Regions from separate parts of the Pseudomonas halotolerans genome, predicted to be linked through region 1. Evidence: predicted binding sites of a transcription regulator. Region 1 holds the regulator's gene; each other region holds the start of a gene.
What was found. The regulator sigma-54, encoded in region 1, starts transcription at its own class of promoters, with help from an activator protein. The targets are predictions, from matches to a motif close to ANTGGCATNNANNTTGCTNT.
Positions count from the first base shown of each region.

Region 2: AAIS01_RS15680 (flagellar basal body rod protein FlgF) is a predicted target of sigma-54. The motif match lies at 2,359-2,378, and genes of this name have one in related genera.
Region 3: AAIS01_RS24255 (pilin) is a predicted target of sigma-54. The motif match lies at 2,005-2,024, and genes of this name have one in related genera.
Region 4: flgB (flagellar basal body rod protein FlgB) is a predicted target of sigma-54. The motif match lies at 1,049-1,068, and genes of this name have one in related genera.

Region 1 covers NZ_JBCNTJ010000013.1:91,608-96,480, forward strand. Annotated here, with positions in the region: gene AAIS01_RS17850 (HPr family phosphocarrier protein) at 13-285, opposite strand; gene rapZ (RNase adapter RapZ) at 301-1,158, opposite strand; gene ptsN (PTS IIA-like nitrogen regulatory protein PtsN) at 1,161-1,625, opposite strand; gene hpf (ribosome hibernation-promoting factor, HPF/YfiA family) at 1,638-1,946, opposite strand; gene AAIS01_RS17870 (RNA polymerase factor sigma-54) at 2,023-3,516, opposite strand; gene lptB (LPS export ABC transporter ATP-binding protein) at 3,680-4,405, opposite strand; gene lptA (lipopolysaccharide transport periplasmic protein LptA) at 4,405-4,873, opposite strand, start outside.
Region 2 covers NZ_JBCNTJ010000010.1:162,337-167,209, reverse strand. Annotated here, with positions in the region: gene phhA (phenylalanine 4-monooxygenase) at 1-102, opposite strand, end outside; gene AAIS01_RS15685 (sigma-54-dependent transcriptional regulator) at 517-2,079, shown strand; gene AAIS01_RS15680 (flagellar basal body rod protein FlgF) at 2,433-3,170, shown strand; gene flgG (flagellar basal-body rod protein FlgG) at 3,220-4,005, shown strand; gene flgH (flagellar basal body L-ring protein FlgH) at 4,057-4,752, shown strand; gene AAIS01_RS15665 (flagellar basal body P-ring protein FlgI) at 4,798-4,873, shown strand, end outside.
Region 3 covers NZ_JBCNTJ010000023.1:39,274-44,146, forward strand. Annotated here, with positions in the region: gene AAIS01_RS24240 (DUF748 domain-containing protein) at 1-230, shown strand, start outside; gene AAIS01_RS24245 (DUF2845 domain-containing protein) at 232-528, shown strand; gene AAIS01_RS24250 (BON domain-containing protein) at 857-1,210, opposite strand; gene AAIS01_RS24255 (pilin) at 1,536-1,958, opposite strand; gene pilB (type IV-A pilus assembly ATPase PilB) at 2,183-3,883, shown strand; gene AAIS01_RS24265 (type II secretion system F family protein) at 3,886-4,873, shown strand, end outside.
Region 4 covers NZ_JBCNTJ010000001.1:74,196-79,068, forward strand. Annotated here, with positions in the region: gene flgD (flagellar hook assembly protein FlgD) at 1-137, opposite strand, end outside; gene flgC (flagellar basal body rod protein FlgC) at 153-596, opposite strand; gene flgB (flagellar basal body rod protein FlgB) at 600-1,007, opposite strand; gene cheR (protein-glutamate O-methyltransferase CheR) at 1,366-2,193, opposite strand; gene AAIS01_RS00365 (chemotaxis protein CheV) at 2,247-3,173, opposite strand; gene flgA (flagellar basal body P-ring formation chaperone FlgA) at 3,252-4,016, shown strand; gene flgM (flagellar biosynthesis anti-sigma factor FlgM) at 4,190-4,504, shown strand; gene AAIS01_RS00380 (flagella synthesis protein FlgN) at 4,553-4,873, shown strand, end outside.

The DNA of each region.
Region 1 (4,873 bases):
GGGGAGCAGGGGTTACTCGCCTTCGTCAAAGTAGTTGTTGATCAGCGCCGCCAGCGCATCCATCGCCTCCTGCTCCTGTTCACCTTCGGTTCGCAGATGGATTTTGGTGCCTTGGCCGGCGGCCAGCATCATCATCGCCATGATGCTTTTGCCGTTGACCATCTTCTCAGGATCACGGCCCACGCTGATCTCACAAGGAAACTGACCGGCCACACCGACGAACTTGGCTGACGCGCGGGCATGCAAGCCCAGCTTGTTGATGATTTCAATTTCCAGAGCAGGCATCGCGATGTGAATCCTTTAGCTGAGGTCGCGGTGGCGAACCTGGACGTTCTTCAGGGACTGTTGCAGGAGCTGACCCAAACGTTCGGTCAGGTAGACGGAGCGGTGATGGCCACCGGTGCAGCCAATGGCAATCGTGACATAGGCGCGGTTGCTCGCGGCAAAGCGCGGCAGCCATTTGAGCAGGTAGCTGGAGATGTCCTGGTACATTTCCTCGACATCCGGCTGGGCGGCCAGGTAGTCGATCACCGGCTGGTCGAGCCCCGATTGTTCGCGCAGTTCCGGTTTCCAATAAGGATTGGGCAGGCAGCGCACATCGAACACCAGGTCGGCGTCTACCGGCATTCCGCGCTTGAAACCGAACGATTCCACCAGAAACGCCGTACCCGGTTCCGGCTGGTTCAGCAGGCGTAACTTGATGGTGTCGCGCAGTTGATACAGGTTCAGGTGGGTGGTGTTGACCTTCAGGTCCGCCAGGTCGGCGATCGGCCCCAGCAGTTGGCTCTCGTCATGGATGGCTTCGGCCAGGGAGCGGCTTGCGTTGCTCAGGGGGTGACGCCGACGGGTTTCGGAGAAGCGCTTGAGCAGCGTTTCCTCGTCGGCATCCAGATACAGCACGTCGCACTGGATATGCCGATTGCGCACTTCCGCCAGCAGTTCCGGGAACCGCGACAGGTGGCTCGGCAGATTACGTGCGTCGATGGAGACCGCCACCAGCGGTTGCGCCAGTTCGGTATGGATCAGGGCGCGCTCGGCCAGTTCCGGCAGCAGGCCGGCCGGCAGGTTGTCGATGCAGTAGTAGCCGCTGTCCTCAAGCACGTTTAGCGCCGTGCTTTTACCGGAGCCGGAGCGTCCGCTGACAATGATCATGCGCATGTTTAATGACCGTTCTGCTCGTCCAGGACAACCTGATACAAGGCTTGGTTGCTCGGCGCGCTGCGCAATTTCTCGCGCACTTCCTTGCGGTCCAGCATGCTGGCGATCTGGCGCAGCAGCTCAAGGTGCGCATCGGTCGCCGCTTCCGGTACCAGCAGTACAAACAGCAGGTCGACCGGTTCGCCGTCGATGGCATCGAAATCTATGGGGGCTTCAAGGTGCAGCAGCGCACTGATCGGCGCTGTACAGGCCTTGAGGCGGCAATGAGGAATGGCGATACCGTTGCCAAAGCCGGTGGAGCCCAGTTTTTCACGGGCAAACAGGGCCTCGAAGACGTCCTGCATTTCCAGACCCGGGACCTCGCGGTGGATCAGGTTGGCAATTTGTTCGAGGGCTTTCTTTTTGCTGCCACCCGGCACGTTCACCTGGGAACGGCCGGGGGTCAGGATGGATTCTAGTCGGATCATGGATTAGGGGGGTTAACGACCGGTCGCGCCCTGGAGGAGGCTCTGGGTCTTTTCCTTATGCTTTTTGAGTTGGCGATCCAGCTTGTCGGTCAGCAGGTCGATGGCGGCATACATGTCTTCATGCGCAGCGTTGGCAACCACTTCTCCGCCGGGGATATGCAACGTGGCTTCGATTTTCTGCAGCAGCTTTTCGACGTTCATCGTGACTTGCACGTTGGTGATCTTGTCGAAATGCCTCTCCAATCGTTCGAGTTTTTCGCCGATGTATTCGCGCAGAGGTTCGGTCACTTCCAGTTGGTGTCCACTGATGTTGACTTGCATACAGCTTCTCCTTCGTTGCCAGTGCATAAAGCGGCAGGCAGAAATGCCTGCCACTGGAACGCTGTGGCGTGGCCTGTTACATCAACCGCTTGCGTTCGCTCGAAGGTGCGATCCCGAGGGATTCGCGGTATTTGGCGACGGTACGGCGGGCCACCTGAATGCCTTGTGCCTCCAGTAAACCAGCGATCTTGCTGTCACTCAACGGCTTTTTCTGATTTTCCGCAGCCACCAGTTTTTTGATGATCGCACGGATGGCTGTGGACGAGCATTCACCGCCTTCGGAGGTGCTGACGTGGCTGGAGAAAAAGTATTTCAGCTCATAGATGCCCCGGGGGGTATGCATGAATTTCTGGGTGGTCACCCGCGAAATGGTCGACTCGTGCATGCCCACTGCCTCGGCAATGTCGTGCAGGACCAACGGTTTCATCGCTTCGTCGCCGTACTCCAGGAAGCCGCGCTGATGTTCGACGATCTGGGTGGCTACTTTCATCAGGGTTTCGTTGCGGCTTTGCAGGCTCTTGATGAACCAGCGCGCTTCCTGCAACTGGTTGCGCATGAAGGTGTTGTCAGCACTGGTGTCGGCACGTTTTACGAAGCCGGCGTACTGGGCGTTGACCCGCAACTTGGGCATCGAATCCTGGTTCAGTTCCACCAGCCAGCGGTCGTTGTGCTTGCGCACGATGACGTCGGGAACCACGTATTCGGGTTCGGTGGACTCGATCTGCGAGCCCGGGCGCGGGTTGAGGCTCTGGACCAGTTCGATCACCTGGCGCAGTTCATCTTCCTTGAGCTTCATGCGACGCATCAACTGGCTGTAGTCGCGACCGCCCAGCAAGTCGATGTAATCGGTGACCAGGCGCTTGGCTTCGGCCAGCCAAGGTGTCTTGGCGGGCAACTGGCGCAGTTGCAGCAACAGGCACTCGCCCAGGTTGCGGGCGCCGATGCCGGCCGGTTCGAACTGCTGAATGCGGTGCAGGACGGCTTCGATCTCATCCAGCTCGATGTCCAGTTCCGGGTCGAAAGCTTCGAGAATTTCTTCGAGCGTCTCGTCCAGGTAGCCCTGATTGTTGATGCAGTCGATCAGGGTCACGGCAATCAGACGATCGGTGTCGGACATCGGTGCCAGGTTCAGTTGCCACAGCAAGTGGCTCTGCAGGCTTTCGCCGGTGGAGGTGCGGGTAGTGAAGTCCCACTCGTCGTCATCGCTGCTGGGCAGGCTGCTGGCGCTGGTCTGGTAGACGTCTTCCCAGGCTGTATCCACGGGCAGGTCGTTAGGGATGCGTTCATTCCATTCGCCATCCTCGAGGTTGTCCACCGTCGGGGCGGTTTCCTGGTAGGACGGTTCCGGGATTTCGGTGTTGGTCTTTTGCTCGACGTTATCGGCCAGCGGATCGGTGTTGTCGAAGTCGTCGCCTTCTTCCTGGCGTTCGAGCATCGGATTGGACTCCAGGGCCTCCTGGATTTCCTGTTGCAGGTCCAGGGTCGACAATTGGAGCAGGCGGATGGCCTGTTGCAGCTGCGGTGTCATCGTCAGCTGCTGGCCCATTCTCAAGACTAGCGATGGTTTCATGGCTGGGGCTTAACACCTTATTCGCCGGCGCACATGCGCCATCCACTACAGGGCGCCGAAGCGCCAAACTTAAGCAAATTATATGCCTGAAACTGAAGTGTTTGCCTAGGGCGCCGCGTAATAAAATTAGCGACGCCGGGGCGATTGACCAGACACTTTTCGCTTACAGGCGGAATTCATGGCCCAAATACACTTCCTTGACCAGTTCATTGGCCAGGATGGTCGCGGAGTCGCCTTCGGCGATCAACTGGCCGTCATTGACGATATAGGCGGTTTCACAGATATCCAGCGTCTCGCGTACGTTATGGTCGGTGATCAATACGCCGATGCCCTTGGCCTTGAGGTGGTGGATGATCTGCTTGATATCGCCCACCGAAATCGGGTCCACGCCGGCGAATGGTTCGTCCAGCAGGATGAATTTCGGTGCGGTGGCCAGGGCGCGAGCGATTTCCACGCGGCGCCGTTCGCCACCGGACAGACTCATGCCCAGGTTGTCGCGGATGTGGCTGATGTGGAATTCCTGCAGCAGGCTTTCCAACTCCTGGCGCCGGCCGGCCTTGTCGAGTTCCTTGCGGGTCTCGAGGATCGCCATGATGTTGTCGGCAACCGACAGTTTGCGGAAGATCGATGCTTCTTGCGGCAGATAGCCGATACCGGCCTTCGCCCGGCCATGCATTGGCTGGTGGCTGACATCCAGGTCGTCGATCAGGACGCGGCCCTGATCGGCCTGGACCAGGCCGACGATCATGTAGAAACAGGTGGTCTTGCCTGCACCGTTGGGGCCGAGCAGGCCGACGATCTGGCCGCTGTCGATGGACAGGCTGACATCACGCACGACTTGACGGCTCTTGTAGCTCTTGGCCAGGTGCTGAGCTTTCAGAGTTGCCATTACTGGGCCTTCTGCTCGTCGGTTTTCTTTTTCGGCTGGATGACCATGTCGATCCGTGGACGCTGCTCGGTGACCTTGCTGCCAGTGGCACGACCGGCGCTGGCCAGCTTTTTGTTCGTGTCGTAGACGATTTTCTCGCCCTGGGTGGTGTTGCCGTCCTTGTCGATGACCTTGGCGCGATCGATCAGCACGACGCGGTCTTTGGCGGCGTGGTACTGAATGGTGACCCCATAGCCTTGAACTGGCTTGGTGTCGCCGGCGGTTTGCATCTGTTCGAAGTAGGCCAGGTTGCCCACCGAGGTCACCACGTCGATATCGCCGGACTGGGTACGAGTGATGGTCACGGTATTGCCGGTGACCTTCATCGAGCCTTGGGTGATGATCACGTCACCCTTGTAGGTGGCCACACCGTTCTTGTCGTCCAGTTGGGCATCGTCGGCCTGGATGCGGATAGGCTGGTCGCGGTCG
Region 2 (4,873 bases), on a different contig from region 1:
CTGGCGGGTGATCAGCGTATTCCACACCGCATGTTCCTCAGCGGTGTAGTGGATAAAACCTTGCGCATCGGGCTCGCGGGCCACGTACTGCGTCTGCTTCATGCTGCTCTCCTGCTGATTTCCCTCTGGGGGACGGCTTGTTTGTTGTTATGTCCAGCGATGCATTAGAGATAACCCGAAGCAGGCGTCGGCGCAGCGGCGAGATAGAGAGATCAGTTTTCAATAAAGGCTAATATCGTAAAGTTTTCGTTACGTATCGGCTGGCGTGGCGATATGCTGGAGGTTTTCGAGTGGGAATCGGCCTACAACTGTCACATAATCTTGACGACTATTTGCGCGCCACTGCAGAAAATCTCTGGGCGGGGAGCTTGCTCCCGCTGGGGGCTGTGCCGAAGGCTGCGATCTTTTGGGGCTCAAGTGTTTTGGAAAAGATCGCAGCCTCGCTTCGCTCGGTAGCTCCTACAAGCGGGAGCGAGTGCCCTCGCCACGAATTCCTAATCCACATCGGGTCTTTTTATGCGCATCAAAGTCCATTGCCAGAACCGCATCGGCATCCTGCGGGACATTCTCAACCTGCTGGTGGAGTACGGCATCAACGTCGCCCGCGGGGAAGTGGGCGGTGAGCACGGCAATGCGATTTATCTGCACTGCCCGAATCTGATCAACATCCAGTTTCAGGCGCTGCGTCCGAAATTCGAAGGCATTGCCGGGGTCTTCGGCGTCAAGCGCGTCGGGTTGATGCCCAGTGAGCGCCGGCACATGGAGCTCAACGCGCTGCTCGGCGCCCTGGAATTTCCGGTGCTGTCCATCGACATGGCAGGCTCCATCGTCGCCGCCAACCGGGCAGCGGCGCAGTTGCTCGGGGTGCGAGTGGACGAAGTGCCAGGAATCCCCCTGTCCCGGTACGCCGAGGATTTTGACCTGCCGGAGCTGGTGCGCGCCAATCAGTCTCGCATCAACGGCTTGCGAGTCAAGGTCAGGGGGGATGTGTTTCTGGCGGACATCGCGCCGCTGCAATCGGAGCATGACGACAGCGAGGCCATGGCCGGTGCGGTGCTGACGCTGCATCGGGCGGACCGGGTCGGCGAGCGCATTTATAACGTGCGTAAACAGGAGCTGCGTGGCTTCGACAGTATCTTTCAGAGTTCCAAGGTGATGGCTGCGGTGGTGCGCGAGGCCCGGCGCATGGCGCCGTTGGATGCGCCGCTGCTGATAGAAGGCGAAACGGGTACCGGCAAGGAGTTGCTGGCTCGCGCTTGTCACCTGGCGAGTCCGCGCGGGCAGTCTCCGTTGATGGCGCTCAATTGCGCGGGGTTGCCGGAATCCATGGCCGAGACTGAACTGTTCGGCTACGGCCCCGGTGCTTTCGAGGGCGCCCGGGCCGAAGGCAAGCTCGGGTTGCTCGAGCTGACCGCCGGAGGCACGTTATTCCTCGACGGAGTGGGGGAAATGAGCCCGCGCCTGCAAGTGAAATTGCTACGCTTTTTGCAGGACGGTTGCTTCCGTCGTGTCGGCAGCGATGAAGAGGTGTACCTGGATGTCAGGGTGATCTGTGCGACCCAGGTGGATTTGTCCGAACTCTGCGCCCGAGGGGAATTCCGTCAGGATCTGTACCACCGCTTGAACGTTCTTTCGCTGCATATCCCGCCATTGCGCGAGTGCCTCGACGGCCTGACCCCGCTGGTGGAGCATTTCCTTGATCAGGCCAGTCGGCAGATTGGCTGTCCATTGCCTAAACTGGCGCCGGCGGCGATGGACCGCCTCAGCCACTATCACTGGCCGGGCAACGTCCGTCAGTTGGAAAACGTGCTGTTCCAGGCTGTTTCCCTGTGTGATGGCGCAACGGTGAAAGCCGAGCATATCCGCCTGCCGGACTACGGCGTGCGTCAGCCCCTGGGGGACTTTTCCCTGGAGGGCGGACTGGACGACATCGTCGGGCGATTCGAGAAAGCCGTGCTTGAGCGGCTGTACTCCGAACACCCCAGCAGCCGACAACTGGGCAAGCGGCTGGGGGTTTCCCATACCACCATCGCCAATAAGTTGCGTGAGTATGAGGTCGGTAAGGAACCTGGGATGTAATCCGTTATTTGTGGCGAGGGGATTTATCCCCGCTGGGGCGCGAAGCGGCCCCCGATATCCTGTCTGACACACCGCGCAAGCAGGCACAGTTTGGGGCCGCTTCGCAGCCCAGCGGGGATAAATCCCCTCGCCACAAGTATTCGTGAGCCTGCCCATCCGGTCATCCTTTGCCTTGCAGCGGCATGACACCGCCGGTTTTTCGTCTTCGATACATTTCCCTAAATCCCTTCAAGAACCCGCAAACCCTTTGTTTGTGCGGCTCTACGGCGCCAGAAAAAAGTTGGTCTGCAAATTGCTTAGTGCTCAGCAGTACAGCAGTGGACGGCAAACGTCCGGCATGCAGAGGAACGACTGTGGACAAGTACCTTTATGTGGCAATGACCGGCGCCAGCCAGAACGCACTGGCGCAGCGGGCCCATGCCAACAACCTGGCGAACATCTCCACCAACGGTTTTCAGAAAGACCTGGAGCAGGCCCGTTCGATGCCAGTGTTTGGTGACAGCTTTCCGGCGCGGGCATTTGCCATGTCCGAGCGTCCCGCCACCGACTTCACCCCTGGCGCGCTGGTGGAAACCGGCCGTGACCTCGACGTGGCAGTCAGCGGGCCGGGCTGGATGGCTGTGCAGAACCCTGAAGGCGGTGAAAGCTACGTGCGCACCGGCAGCCTCAACGTTGACGCCCTGGGCGTGCTGCGGGCCGGCAACGGTATGCCGGTAATGGGCAACGGTGGTCCGATCGCCGTGCCGCCAGAGCAGAAAATCGAGATCGGCCAGGACGGCACCATCAGCATCCGCGCCATGGGCGAAGGCCCGCGCGTGATGGCTGAAGTCGACCGCATCAAGCTGGTCAACCCGGATCTTCGCAACATGACCAAGGGCCTGGACGGCACCATCCGTACCAAGGACGGCCAGCCGGCTGTCATTGATGCCAACGTGCAGTTGGTGTCGGGGTTCCAGGAAGCGAGCAACGTCAATGCCGTGGACGAGATGACGTCGGTGCTGGCCCTGGCCAAGCAGTTCGAGCTTCACGTCAAGATGATGAACACCGCCAAAGAAGGCGACGAAGCCATGGCTCGGGTCTTGCAGATCTAATCATTAATTACAGCGTCGCGCCGAAAAACAGGCGTACGAGGAGAATCGAATGCTTCCGGCTCTTTGGGTTGCCAAAACAGGTCTGTCCGCCCAGGACACCAACCTTTCTACTATTTCCAACAACCTGGCGAACGTGTCGACCACGGGTTTCAAGCGTGATCGCGCCGAGTTTCAGGACCTGCTGTACCAGGTCAAACGCCAGCCAGGCGCCCAATCGACCCAGGACAGCGAACTGCCGTCGGGCCTGCAAGTGGGTACCGGTGTGCGTATCGTCGGCACTCAGAAAAACTTCAACGCCGGCAGCCTGCAAACCACCGAGCAGCCGCTGGACATGGCCATCGACGGTCGCGGTTTCTTCCAGATCCTGCAACCCGATGGCACCACGTCCTACACCCGTGACGGTACGTTCCACCTCGATTCCAACGGCCAGATCGTCAATGCCAGCGGTTTCGCCCTGGAGCCGGCCATCGTCATTCCCAACGATGCCCAGACCTTCACCGTGGGCCGCGACGGCACCGTGTCCATCACTGTAGCGGGCAACCCTGCCTCCCAGGTGATCGGCAACCTGCAGACGGCCGACTTCATCAACCCGGCCGGCCTGCAAGCGGTGGGTAACAACCTGTTCCTGGAAACCGCGGCCAGCGGCGCGCCACAAGTCGGCACGCCAGGCCTGAACGGCTTCGGTACCACGCTGCAGAACACCCTGGAAACGTCCAACGTGAGCACCGTGGAGGAGATGGTCAACATGATCACCACCCAGCGCGCCTACGAGATGAACTCCAAGGTGATCTCCACCGCCGACCAGATGCTCTCGTTCGTTACGCAGAATCTGTAATCACGTCTATAGGGCGGCCTGAGGCCGCCTGCAACACCAAGAGGTAGGGTCATGAATCGCTTCGTATCTGTTCTGGCACTGAGTGGGATTACCGCGCTCGCGGGCTGTGTCGCGCCACCGCCCAAGCCCAATGACCCGTATTACGCTCCGGTGTTGCCGCGCACGCCGTTGCCGGCTGCCGCCAACAATGGTTCGATCTACCAGGCCGGTTTTGAGCAGAACCTGTACAGCGATCGCAAGGCGTTCCGGGTCGGTGACATCATCACCATCACCCTGAACGAGCGCACCCAGGCCAGCAAGAACGCCAACTCGCAGATCGACAAGAGCAGCGAGACCAGCGTCGGCCTGACGTCCTTGTTCGGCTCCAGCCTGACCACCAACAATCCCATCGGTGGCGGTGACCTGAGCCTCAATGCCGGCTACGGTTCCGACCGTTCGAGCAGCGGCGACAGCCAGTCCGGGCAGAGCAACAGCCTGACCGGTTCGATCACCGTGACCGTCGCCGATGTGTTGCCCAACGGCATCATCGCCGTGCGGGGTGAGAAGTGGCTGACCCTCAACACCGGGGACGAACTGGTGCGCATTGCCGGTATGGTCCGTGCTGATGACATCTCCACCGACAACACTGTTCCGTCGACTCGTGTGGCCGATGCGCGCATCACCTACTCGGGCACTGGCGCCTTTGCCGATGCGAGTCAGCCAGGCTGGTTCGACCGTTTCTTCCTCAGCCCGAAGTTCCCTTTCTAGGTGGCCCAGTTGAATCTTAAGCGGTTGAATCTCAAGCAGCTGTTGATGGGCGCATTGCTGATGACGGCGGCCTTCACCGCTCAAGCCGAGCGTCTGAAGGATATCGCGAGCATTTCCGGCG
Region 3 (4,873 bases), on a different contig from region 1:
TGGATAAAAAGGCACGCACGGAAAAACTGCGCGAAGGCGTGATTAAGTTCTGGAGTGGCAACGAAGTGTTGTTGCGTCAACTGGGACAGGAGCGCGCCAGCAGCATCAAGGACTTCCTGGTGGACAAAGGGCAATTGGCCGATGACCGCGTGTATTTCATCGACGCCAGCCTCGCTCAGGCCGAAAGCGACGGGCGCGTGATCACCCCCATGCATCTGGATGCCGAATAAGATGAAACGTCTGTATGGACTGAGTCTGGTCTTGCTACTTGCCAGCGGCCAGGCGTCAGCGGCCGATACATTGCGTTGTGGCAGCCAGTTGATCAGCGTCGGTGACCGTTCCGGAGAAGTGCTGCAAAAATGCGGGCAACCCGCGGCGCGGGATGACTTGGGCTACGAGCGCAGCGTCAATCGCCGGGAAGAATACCCGGTGGAAGAATGGACCTACGGCCCCAACAACGGCATGTACCAGTATTTGCGTTTCAAAGGTAACCGGTTGGTGCAGATCACCAGCAAGCGGGGGCGCTGAGCGGGCCACTGCACAATCGGCAGGCATGTGTGTTGAATGTCCTGCCGCCTTCGCGAGCAAGCCCGCTCCCACAGTGGACCGAGTTTCGTGAGGAAGAATGCGATCCATTGTGGGAGCGGGCTTGCTCGCGAAAAGGGGCACCCGATTTCCCAGGCTGATCCCTGAATACTTTTCCATCGCGCAATAGAACAGGCCCCCGGCACGAATGCCGGGGGCCTGTAATGGCCACGTCCGTGTGGCCTTTCGCATGAACTCCAAAGCAACGGCAAACGTATGTCTCAGCCCGCTTGCCGCGCCTTCTCCCGGTCCAGGCGAGAAGTCTTGAGTCTTACTCGGATTTCAGGCCATCAGCCGAAACGTCTCTAACGCCTTTGATTTTCTTGGTGATCGCCACGGCGGTGTCTTTTTGCGCGTCGCTCAGGACGGCAGTCGACGACAGCGACACTACGCCTTTATTGGTTTCTACCTTGATATCGGAACCTGGGATGCCTTTTTCAGTGACCAGATCGGCTTTGACCTTGGTGGTGATCCAGGTATCAGAAACGTCTTCCTTAGCCTCTGTCACTTCACCAGCAGCCAGCATCATTGGCGCCTGAGTTGCTTGAGTGGTCTCGGCGAAAGCGCTAGCCATGGTCAGAGTCAGGGCGGTGGCAGCTGCGGCAGTGATAGCGAACTTCTTCATACGAGTAACTCCTGTTTTTCTCAAAAACTGCCGGAGGTGTTTCCCGGCAGGGTTAACAGGAGTAGTGCGAAGGCTGTGCCAGTTTTGCGCTGCGAATTAATTCGTTTTAAATCAATCAGTTAAGCGAAACAGCAATTTTCACAATCATGCAAAATGCATGGCCCGCTGATTTTGGACATGCAAGTTGCGGGTTTTCGGCTGTCCGCTAAACCGCTGAATTGTTGGGCTTTTATTCCGCCCCCTGTCAATCACTCGCTACGGGCAGGTCGGGCGAATAAAAACCCCGCTGTTTTGCAGCGGGGTCGGGTCGGCTCAAACCACTTTATCAACCCGCGGCAGCAGCGCCCGTACAACCGGCCGGCAAGTATTCTTGGTCAGCGTTAGAAACGCACGTCCAAGCGCCGGTAGCTGTGCGAGAAAGAGTGATCGTCTTACCTGCCACGGCAGCAGGAGCGTTCGCAAGGGTACAAACGATGGTACCTGCTCCCGCTGCGGCGGTACCGGTGATCGCAATGGTGCAATTACTGGTAGGAGACGTAATGTTCATATTAGCCTCCGAGGGATCGGTCCCTTGATTCATGGCGTCTTCATATGGCACCTTCAGTGCCGAAATTTCCGCCAGCCCCGCCGTAGCCTTGGCCCGCGCTTGATATTTGGAATACTGCGGCAACGCAAACGTCGCCAGAATGCCGATGATCGCCACAACGATCAGCAACTCGATCAGCGTAAAGCCCTTCTGCTTATTCATAGATATCTCCATAGCATGAGGTGGAATCTCATGACTTGTAGAGACCAATGCATGGCATGTGCCAACCCTGTCGCACCCGCTGGCAGGGGACTTCGACCCGCAGCACCGCTATGTCCTACCCCAACAACCGCACTATCTGACGTTTTTTGTCACTGCGCCTCGCTGGTTTGGTCTGGATGCTTGACTAGGCTATAAGTCATGAACTGTCCGCGTCTGGAATTCCCATGAATGACATCGCCTTAAGCGGTCTGGCCAAGCAATTGGTACTGGCCGAACTGATCACCGAGCAAAGTGCGCACCAGGCGTACCAACAGGCCCAAAGCAGTCGCATGCCCCTGGTCAGTTACCTGGTGCAGAACAAACTGGTCCAGAGCCGCCAGGTAGCGGAAATTGCCTCGGAGCATTTCGGCGTGGCCCTGCTGGACCTCAACAGCCTGGACAAGGAAACCCAACCCAGCGGCCTGGTCAGCGAAAAACTGGTGCGCCAGCATCACGCCCTGCCGCTGTGGCGACGTGGCAACAAACTGTTCGTGGGCATCTCCGACCCCACCAACCACCAGGCCATCAATGACATTCAGTTCAGCACCGGCCTGACCACCGAAGCCATCCTGGTGGAGGACGACAAGCTCAGCGACGCTATCGAAAAGTTTTTCGAATCTTCCAGCACTGGCCTGGAAGGCATGGGCGATGTCGACCTCGACGGCCTGGACATCGAGTCGATCGATGATCACAAGCAGGACTCCATCGCCGGCCAGGACACCGACGACGCGCCGGTGGTGCGGTTCGTCAACAAGATGCTGCTGGACGCGATCAAAGGCGGCTCCTCTGACCTGCACTTTGAGCCCTATGAAAAAATCTACCGGGTGCGAGTGCGTACCGACGGCATGCTGCGAGAGGTGGCCCGCCCGCCGATCCAACTGGCCACCCGCATCGCCGCGCGCCTGAAGGTCATGGCCAGCCTCGATATTTCCGAGCGGCGCAAACCCCAGGACGGGCGCCTGAAAATGCGCCTGTCAAAAAACAAGTCCATCGACTTCCGGGTCAACACCCTGCCCACGCTCTGGGGCGAAAAAGTGGTGATCCGGATCCTCGACCCCTCCAGTGCGCAGATGGGCATCGATGCCCTGGGCTACGAGCCGGACCAGAAAGAGTTGTACATGGCCGCTCTCAAACAACCGCAAGGGCTGATCCTGGTCACCGGGCCCACCGGCTCTGGCAAAACCGTGTCGCTCTATACCGGGCTGAATATCCTCAACACCGTGGACATCAATATTTCCACCGCTGAGGACCCGGTGGAAATCAACATGGAGGGCATCAACCAGGTCAACGTGAATCCCCGCCAGGGTCTGGATTTCGCCCAGGCCCTGCGTTCGTTCCTGCGTCAGGACCCGGACGTGATCATGGTGGGCGAGATCCGCGACCTGGAAACCGCCGAAATCGCCATCAAGGCCGCGCAGACCGGTCACCTGGTGCTTTCCACGCTGCACACCAACAGCGCCGCCGAAACCCTGATCCGTCTGCACAACATGGGTATTCCCGGCTTCAACATCGCCACGGCGGTCCACCTGATCATCGCCCAGCGGCTGGCGCGCAAGTTGTGCCCGCATTGCAAAAGGGCCATCGAGATTCCCGAAGAAACCCTGCTCAAGGAAGGCTTCCCCCGGGAACGCATCGGCGCCTTCACGATCTATGAGCCGGTCGGTTGCGAACAGTGCAACAACGGCTACAAGGGGCGCGTGGGGGTTTACGAAGTGGTGAGGAATACGCCCGAGCTGCAACGGCTGATCATGGCCGAGGGCAACTCGTTGGAAATCGACCTGCAAATGCGTAAGGACGGTTTTAATGACCTGCGCGCCTCGGGACTGCTCAAAGCGATGCAAGGCATCACCAGCCTCGAAGAAATCAACCGGGTCACCAAGGATTGAACATGGCGGTCAAGGCAATAAAAACCGACGTCTACGCGTGGGAAGGCAAAGACCGCAAGGGCGCAAAAATGACCGGAGAGCTGACCGGCCAGAGCCCGGCCCTGGTCAAGGCCCAGTTGCGCAAGCAGGGCATCAATCCGGGCAAGGTACGCAAGAAGTCCACCTCGATATTCAGCAAGGGCAAGCGTATCAAGCCGTTGGATATCGCCCTGTTCACCCGGCAGATGGCGACCATGCTCAAGGCCGGCGTGCCCTTGTTGCAGGCGTTCGACATCATTGGCGAAGGCTTCGACAACGCCAACATGCGCAAGCTGGTGGACGAGGTGAAACAGGAAGTCGCCGCCGGCAACAGCTTCGCCGCGTCGTTGCGCAAGAGCCCGCAATACTTCGACGAACTGTACTGCAACCTGGTGGACGCCGGTGAACAGGCCGGCGCCCTGGATACGCTGCTGGAGCGCGTCGCGACCTACAAGGAAAAAAGCGAAGCGCTCAAGGCCAAGATCAAGAAGGCCATGACCTACCCGGCCGCCGTGGTGCTCGTCGCCGCCGTGGTCACGGGGATTCTGCTGGTCAAGGTGGTGCCGCAGTTTGAATCGGTATTCTCCGGGTTCGGCGCCCAACTGCCGGCCTTCACAGTGATGGTCATCGGCCTGTCGGAGTTCATGCAGCAGTGGTGGTGGATGCTGCTGGGTGGCGCGGTAGCTGCGTTCTTCGGTGTCAAACATGCACTCAAGCGCTCCCAGGGCTTGCGTGACTGGCGCGATAAGTGGCTGCTCAAACTGCCGCTGATCGGCACCCTGATGTACAAATCCGCCGTGGCCCGCTACGCCCGGACCCTGTCCACGACATTCGCGGCCGGCGTGCCGCTGGTGGAAGCCTTGGACTCAGTATCAGGCGCCACCGGCAACGTGGTGTTCAAACGTGCGGTACAACGAATCCGGCAGGATGTTTCGACCGGCATGCAGTTGAATTTTTCCATGCGTGCTTCAG
Region 4 (4,873 bases), on a different contig from region 1:
TCCTTGCCCAGCTCCTGGGAGCCGGTAGCTGCGTTCGTTGCCGCCCCCAGCCCATCGGTGGTGGTGTTGGTCTTGACCGAGGAGTTGGCCAGAATCTCGTTTAGGCTCAAACCACTGGTAGTGTTGGTGACGCTCATGTGACTCGCCCCTTATCACTGACCGAGGGTCAGGACCTTCTGCATCATGGTTTTGGCGGTGTTCATCATTTCGACGTTGGTCTGGAACGAACGACTGGCGGAAATCATGTCGGCCATTTCTTCAACGACGTTGACGTTCGGGTAATAGACGTAGCCCTTGGCGTCGGCGGCCGGATGGTTCGGCTCGTAGCGCGCGTCGAGGTTGCTCTGGTCTTCGACCACACCCAGCACCTGTACGCCCTGGCCCGCGGCATCCTGCTCCTGGAACAGCGAGTCGCTGCCGCCAGACTGGCCGCCCTGGAACATGGTGGCGAACACCGGGTGACGGGCACGGTAGGTCTGGTCGATGCTCGACGAAACGGTTTCGGCGTTGGCGATGTTACTGGCAACGGTGTTCAGACGCGTGGTCTGGGCACTCATGGCGCTGCCGGCAATGTTGAATACGCTCGCAATCGACATGACTTACTCTCCGCGCAGGGCCGATACCAGCCCTTTGAATTTGCTATTGAGCAGGGTGAAGCTGGCCTGGAAGTTCACGGAGTTTTCCGTGTAGTTGGACTGTTCCAGTTGGGCGTCCACGGTGTTCTGGTCGATCGAAGGCTGCATCGGCGTGCGGTACATCAGCGATTCATCGCCATTGCCCAGGCCTTCGGCTTCGATATGACGGCTGTTGGTCATGTTCAGGGCGAAGTGGCCGTTCTTGGTCTTCTCATTCTGCTCGGCGAGCACTTTGGAGAAGTCCAGGTCCCGAGCCTTGAAGTTCGGGGTATCGGCGTTGGCGATGTTGTTGGCCAGGACTTCGGCACGCTGGGCGCGGAAGCTCAAAGCCTTTTCGTGGATGCCGAGCGCTTTATCGAAACTGATGCTCATGTTGGAAACCTTCGGGTGACCAGAATTTACGTACGATGAACATAGCAAGCGTCGTGCCACTTTCAAAAACCCCATAAACCGGGGCTTTGCGGGCATCGGCAAGGCGGCAATGCCAGAAAAGCGGCAATCGGTTTCCGCTGGCTGCCGCTTTTCTGCCGCTTCTCAAGGGCAAATGACACTCAAATTGTGGGAGCGGGCTTGCTCGCGAAGGCGGTGTATCAGTCGAAATAAATGTCACTGTCACACCGCATTCGCGAGCAAGCCCGCTCCCACAGGGACAGTGGTGGTGGGGAGGAAATTGGCAGGTATAAAAAAGGGAGCCCCTGAGGACTCCCGTTTTTATGACAACCCGAGCGAATCACTTCGCCTGATAGATGATCCCCGGGCTGCACTGCACCATCTGGTAATGGTCCGGCAAACCGTTCAGTGCCTCGGAGGCGCCGAGGAACAGGTAGCCGCCCGGTTTGAGCGTGCTGTGGATGCGCAGCAGGATGTCTTTTTTCACTTCGGCAGAGAAGTAGATCAGCACGTTGCGGCAGAACACGATGTCGAACTTGCCCAGGCTGGCGTAGCTGTCCAGCAGGTTGAACGAACGGAACTCCACGCGGTTCTTGATCGGTGCCTTGACCACCCAGCGCCCCGGCCCTTTGGGGTCGAAGTAGCGTTGCAGGCGATCAGGCGACAGGCCGCGACCGATGGCCAGGCTGTCGTACTCACCGGTCTTGCAGTTATTGAGCATCGTCCCGGACAAATCGGTGGCAACGATTTGCACGCCTCCTTTCAACTGGCCGATGTTGGTCCGCTCGAACTCATCGATGGACATCGACAGCGAATAGGGTTCCTGACCCGACGAGCAGGCCGCCGACCAGATCCGCAAGCGTTGCCCCGGACTGGCCTTGATGGCCGCCGGCAGCACCCTGTTCTTCAACACCTCGAACGGATAGGTGTCGCGAAACCACAGGGTTTCGTTGGTGGTCATGGCATCCACCACCATCTCGCGCAACCCACTGCGTGGCTGGGTCTGGATGCGCTGGACCAGTTCGCCCAACGATTTCAGGCCCTGCTGTTCCATCAATTTATTGAGACGGCTCGACACCAGGTATTGCTTGTTTTCACCAAGCAAAATGCCACAGGCTTTTTCCAGGAAGACCCGGAACTGTTCGAAATCCAAATTACCCGTAGACAAAATACCGCCTCTTTCATCGTGTTGATTTGCCGGGCGCACAACGCGCCCGACCTTTATTCTGCTGCCTTGATGCGCTCGACCACCCGGGAAGCCAGGTCATCGGGCCGGAACTTGGCCAGGAAATCATCGGCCCCCACCTTCTTGACCATCGCCTGGTTGAAAACACCGGACAACGAGGTGTGCAAGACAATATGCAGCTTTTGCATGCGCGGGTCGTTACGGATTTCCGAGGTCAGGGTGTACCCGTCCATCTCCGGCATTTCAATGTCGGAGATCATCATCAGAAACTCCTCTTCCGGCTTCTTGCCCTCATCCACCAGCTTGCGCAGGTAATCCAGGGCCTGGCGTCCGTCGTTCAACGCTACCACTTCGACACCGACCGTTTGTAGACAACGGGTCACCTGCTTACGTGCCACCGAAGAATCATCGACCGTCAGGACACGCAGTGAAATCGCCTTGTGCTGGGTTTCGGCGTCGATCACCCCCACGGAAATCGTTTCCGGGGTCGGTGCCACTTCGGCGAGGATTTTCTCCACGTCGATGATTTCCACCAACTGGTTATCGACCCGGGTCACCGCCGTGAGGTAGTGATCGCGACCGGTGCCCTTGGGCGGCGGATGGATCTCCTCCCAGTTCATGTTGACGATGCGCTCCACCGAGCGCACCAGGAAACCCTGGGTCTTGGTGTTGTACTCGGTGATGATCACGAACGGATTGCTCTGATCCAGCAGCCGCCCCGAACCGGTGGCCATCGCCAGATCAAGAATCGGGATGGTTGCTCCGCGGATATTGGCCACACCGCACACGACGGGGCTGGACTTGGGCATCAGGGTCAGCTTCGGGCATTGGAGCACCTCGCGAACCTTGAATACGTTGATCCCGTACATCTGTTGCCCGTCGAGACGGAACAACAACAGCTCCAGGCGATTCTGACCGACCAGTTGAGTGCGCTGGTTTACCGAATCCATTACTCCCGCCATGCCCTGACTCCTACCTAACGCTAATGTGTCCGACGCGCATTCATCACTAAACGGCACGGGGCTTGCTATTGAACCGGCATGAACGCACAAACGACATTTTTTCGACGCCTGACCACTCACTGCCGCCACTGGCTCGGTGCACTGTTGGCTGCCTGCCTGCTCGCTTTGGGCGGCCCTGCCGTTGGTGCTGTTCCGGTTACCTTGCCTGATCTCCTTATCGGCGTCACTCAGGGCTTTCTTGAATTCACCGTAGAAGACTACCTGGCAACCAGTCAAACCGAAGGTCGCTACGAAATCGAAGTCAACCAGCTCGACCCGCGCCTGCGCATGCCCATGTGCGACAAGGAATTGACTGCGTCTCTGGAGAGCCCGGCCAGACCATTGGGTCGGGTCACGGTGAAGCTGCGTTGCGACAGCGCCGCGCCCTGGACGGTGTTCGTGCCCGCTCAAGTGCGCCTGTTTCGCGAAATCGTCACCACCACCCGTCCGCTCAAGCGGGCCGGGATCGTCGAGCCTCAGGACGTGACGCTGCGGGAACGGGATGTCAGCCAGATCAACCAAGGGTTCCTGACCTCCGTCGATCAGGCCATCGGCCAGAAACTTGTCCGACCAATGGTCGCCGACCAGGTCATTACCTTGGTCCACCTGGAACAGGCCGAAGTGGTCCGCAAGGGCGATCAGGTGGTCATCACCGCCCGCAGTGGGACCCTGGCCGTGCGGATGCCGGGCGAGGCGTTATCCAACGGTGGCATGCGTGAACAGATTCGAGTGAAAAACCTTAATTCCCAACGCGTTATCAAGGCGCAGGTAATGGCCCCCGGCCATGTGGAAGTGGCCATGTAACAATCGGCTGGAAATGGGTAGAGAGCTGGCGCTTGCCCACGGTGTTCCCTAGACTGTGCCTTACGCAAAGGCAAGCGCAGACGTGCGCACGTTCATTGAATAAATGAGCCTAAAGTTTTTTGGGGGGTGGCCGAAAACATGGCAAGCGTCCAAATACCCAGAGGTTTTTTACCATGGTCATCGATTTCAATCGTTTAAACAGCTCTTCACCGCTAACAGGCACCACGCGTCCTAATGCCAGCAAGGAAACCGTCGAAACCGACAAGTCCGCGCAGGCCGAAAAAGCCGCCACTGTCAGCAACGGGGAGTCGGTACACCTTAGCAATGAGGCTCAGCAGTTGCAGAAGGTCACTGACAAGCTGCGCGATCAACCTGTCGTCGACAACGCCCGCGTGGCCGAGTTGAAAGCAGCAATCGCCGATGGCAGCTATAAAGTCGACAGCAACCGTGTAGCCAGCAAACTGCTCAACTTCGAAGCCCAGCGCTAGGCCACCGCCAGCGCCAGGCTTTTGGACGCTTAAGAACCAAGGCCAGCCATGCACGACACGAATTTATTGCAACTGATCACCGACGACTTTGCCCCTGCGCAACAATTGCTGGCGTTACTGCAGGCCGAGTCCCTGGCATTGCATGGTCGCGACATGCCGTCGCTGGAGAATATTCTGGCGCAGAAACAGGCATTGATCATTCTGCTCGATCAGCATGGCCGCAAGCGCAGCGAAATCCTCGCCAGCCTCAACCTGCCCGCCAATCGCGACGGCCTTGAGCAACTGGCCAGCCATTCGTCGGTTGGCGATCAACTGTTGGCCCAAAGCGAGGTGCTCAACGACCTGCTCGCTCAATGCCAGGCTGCCAAC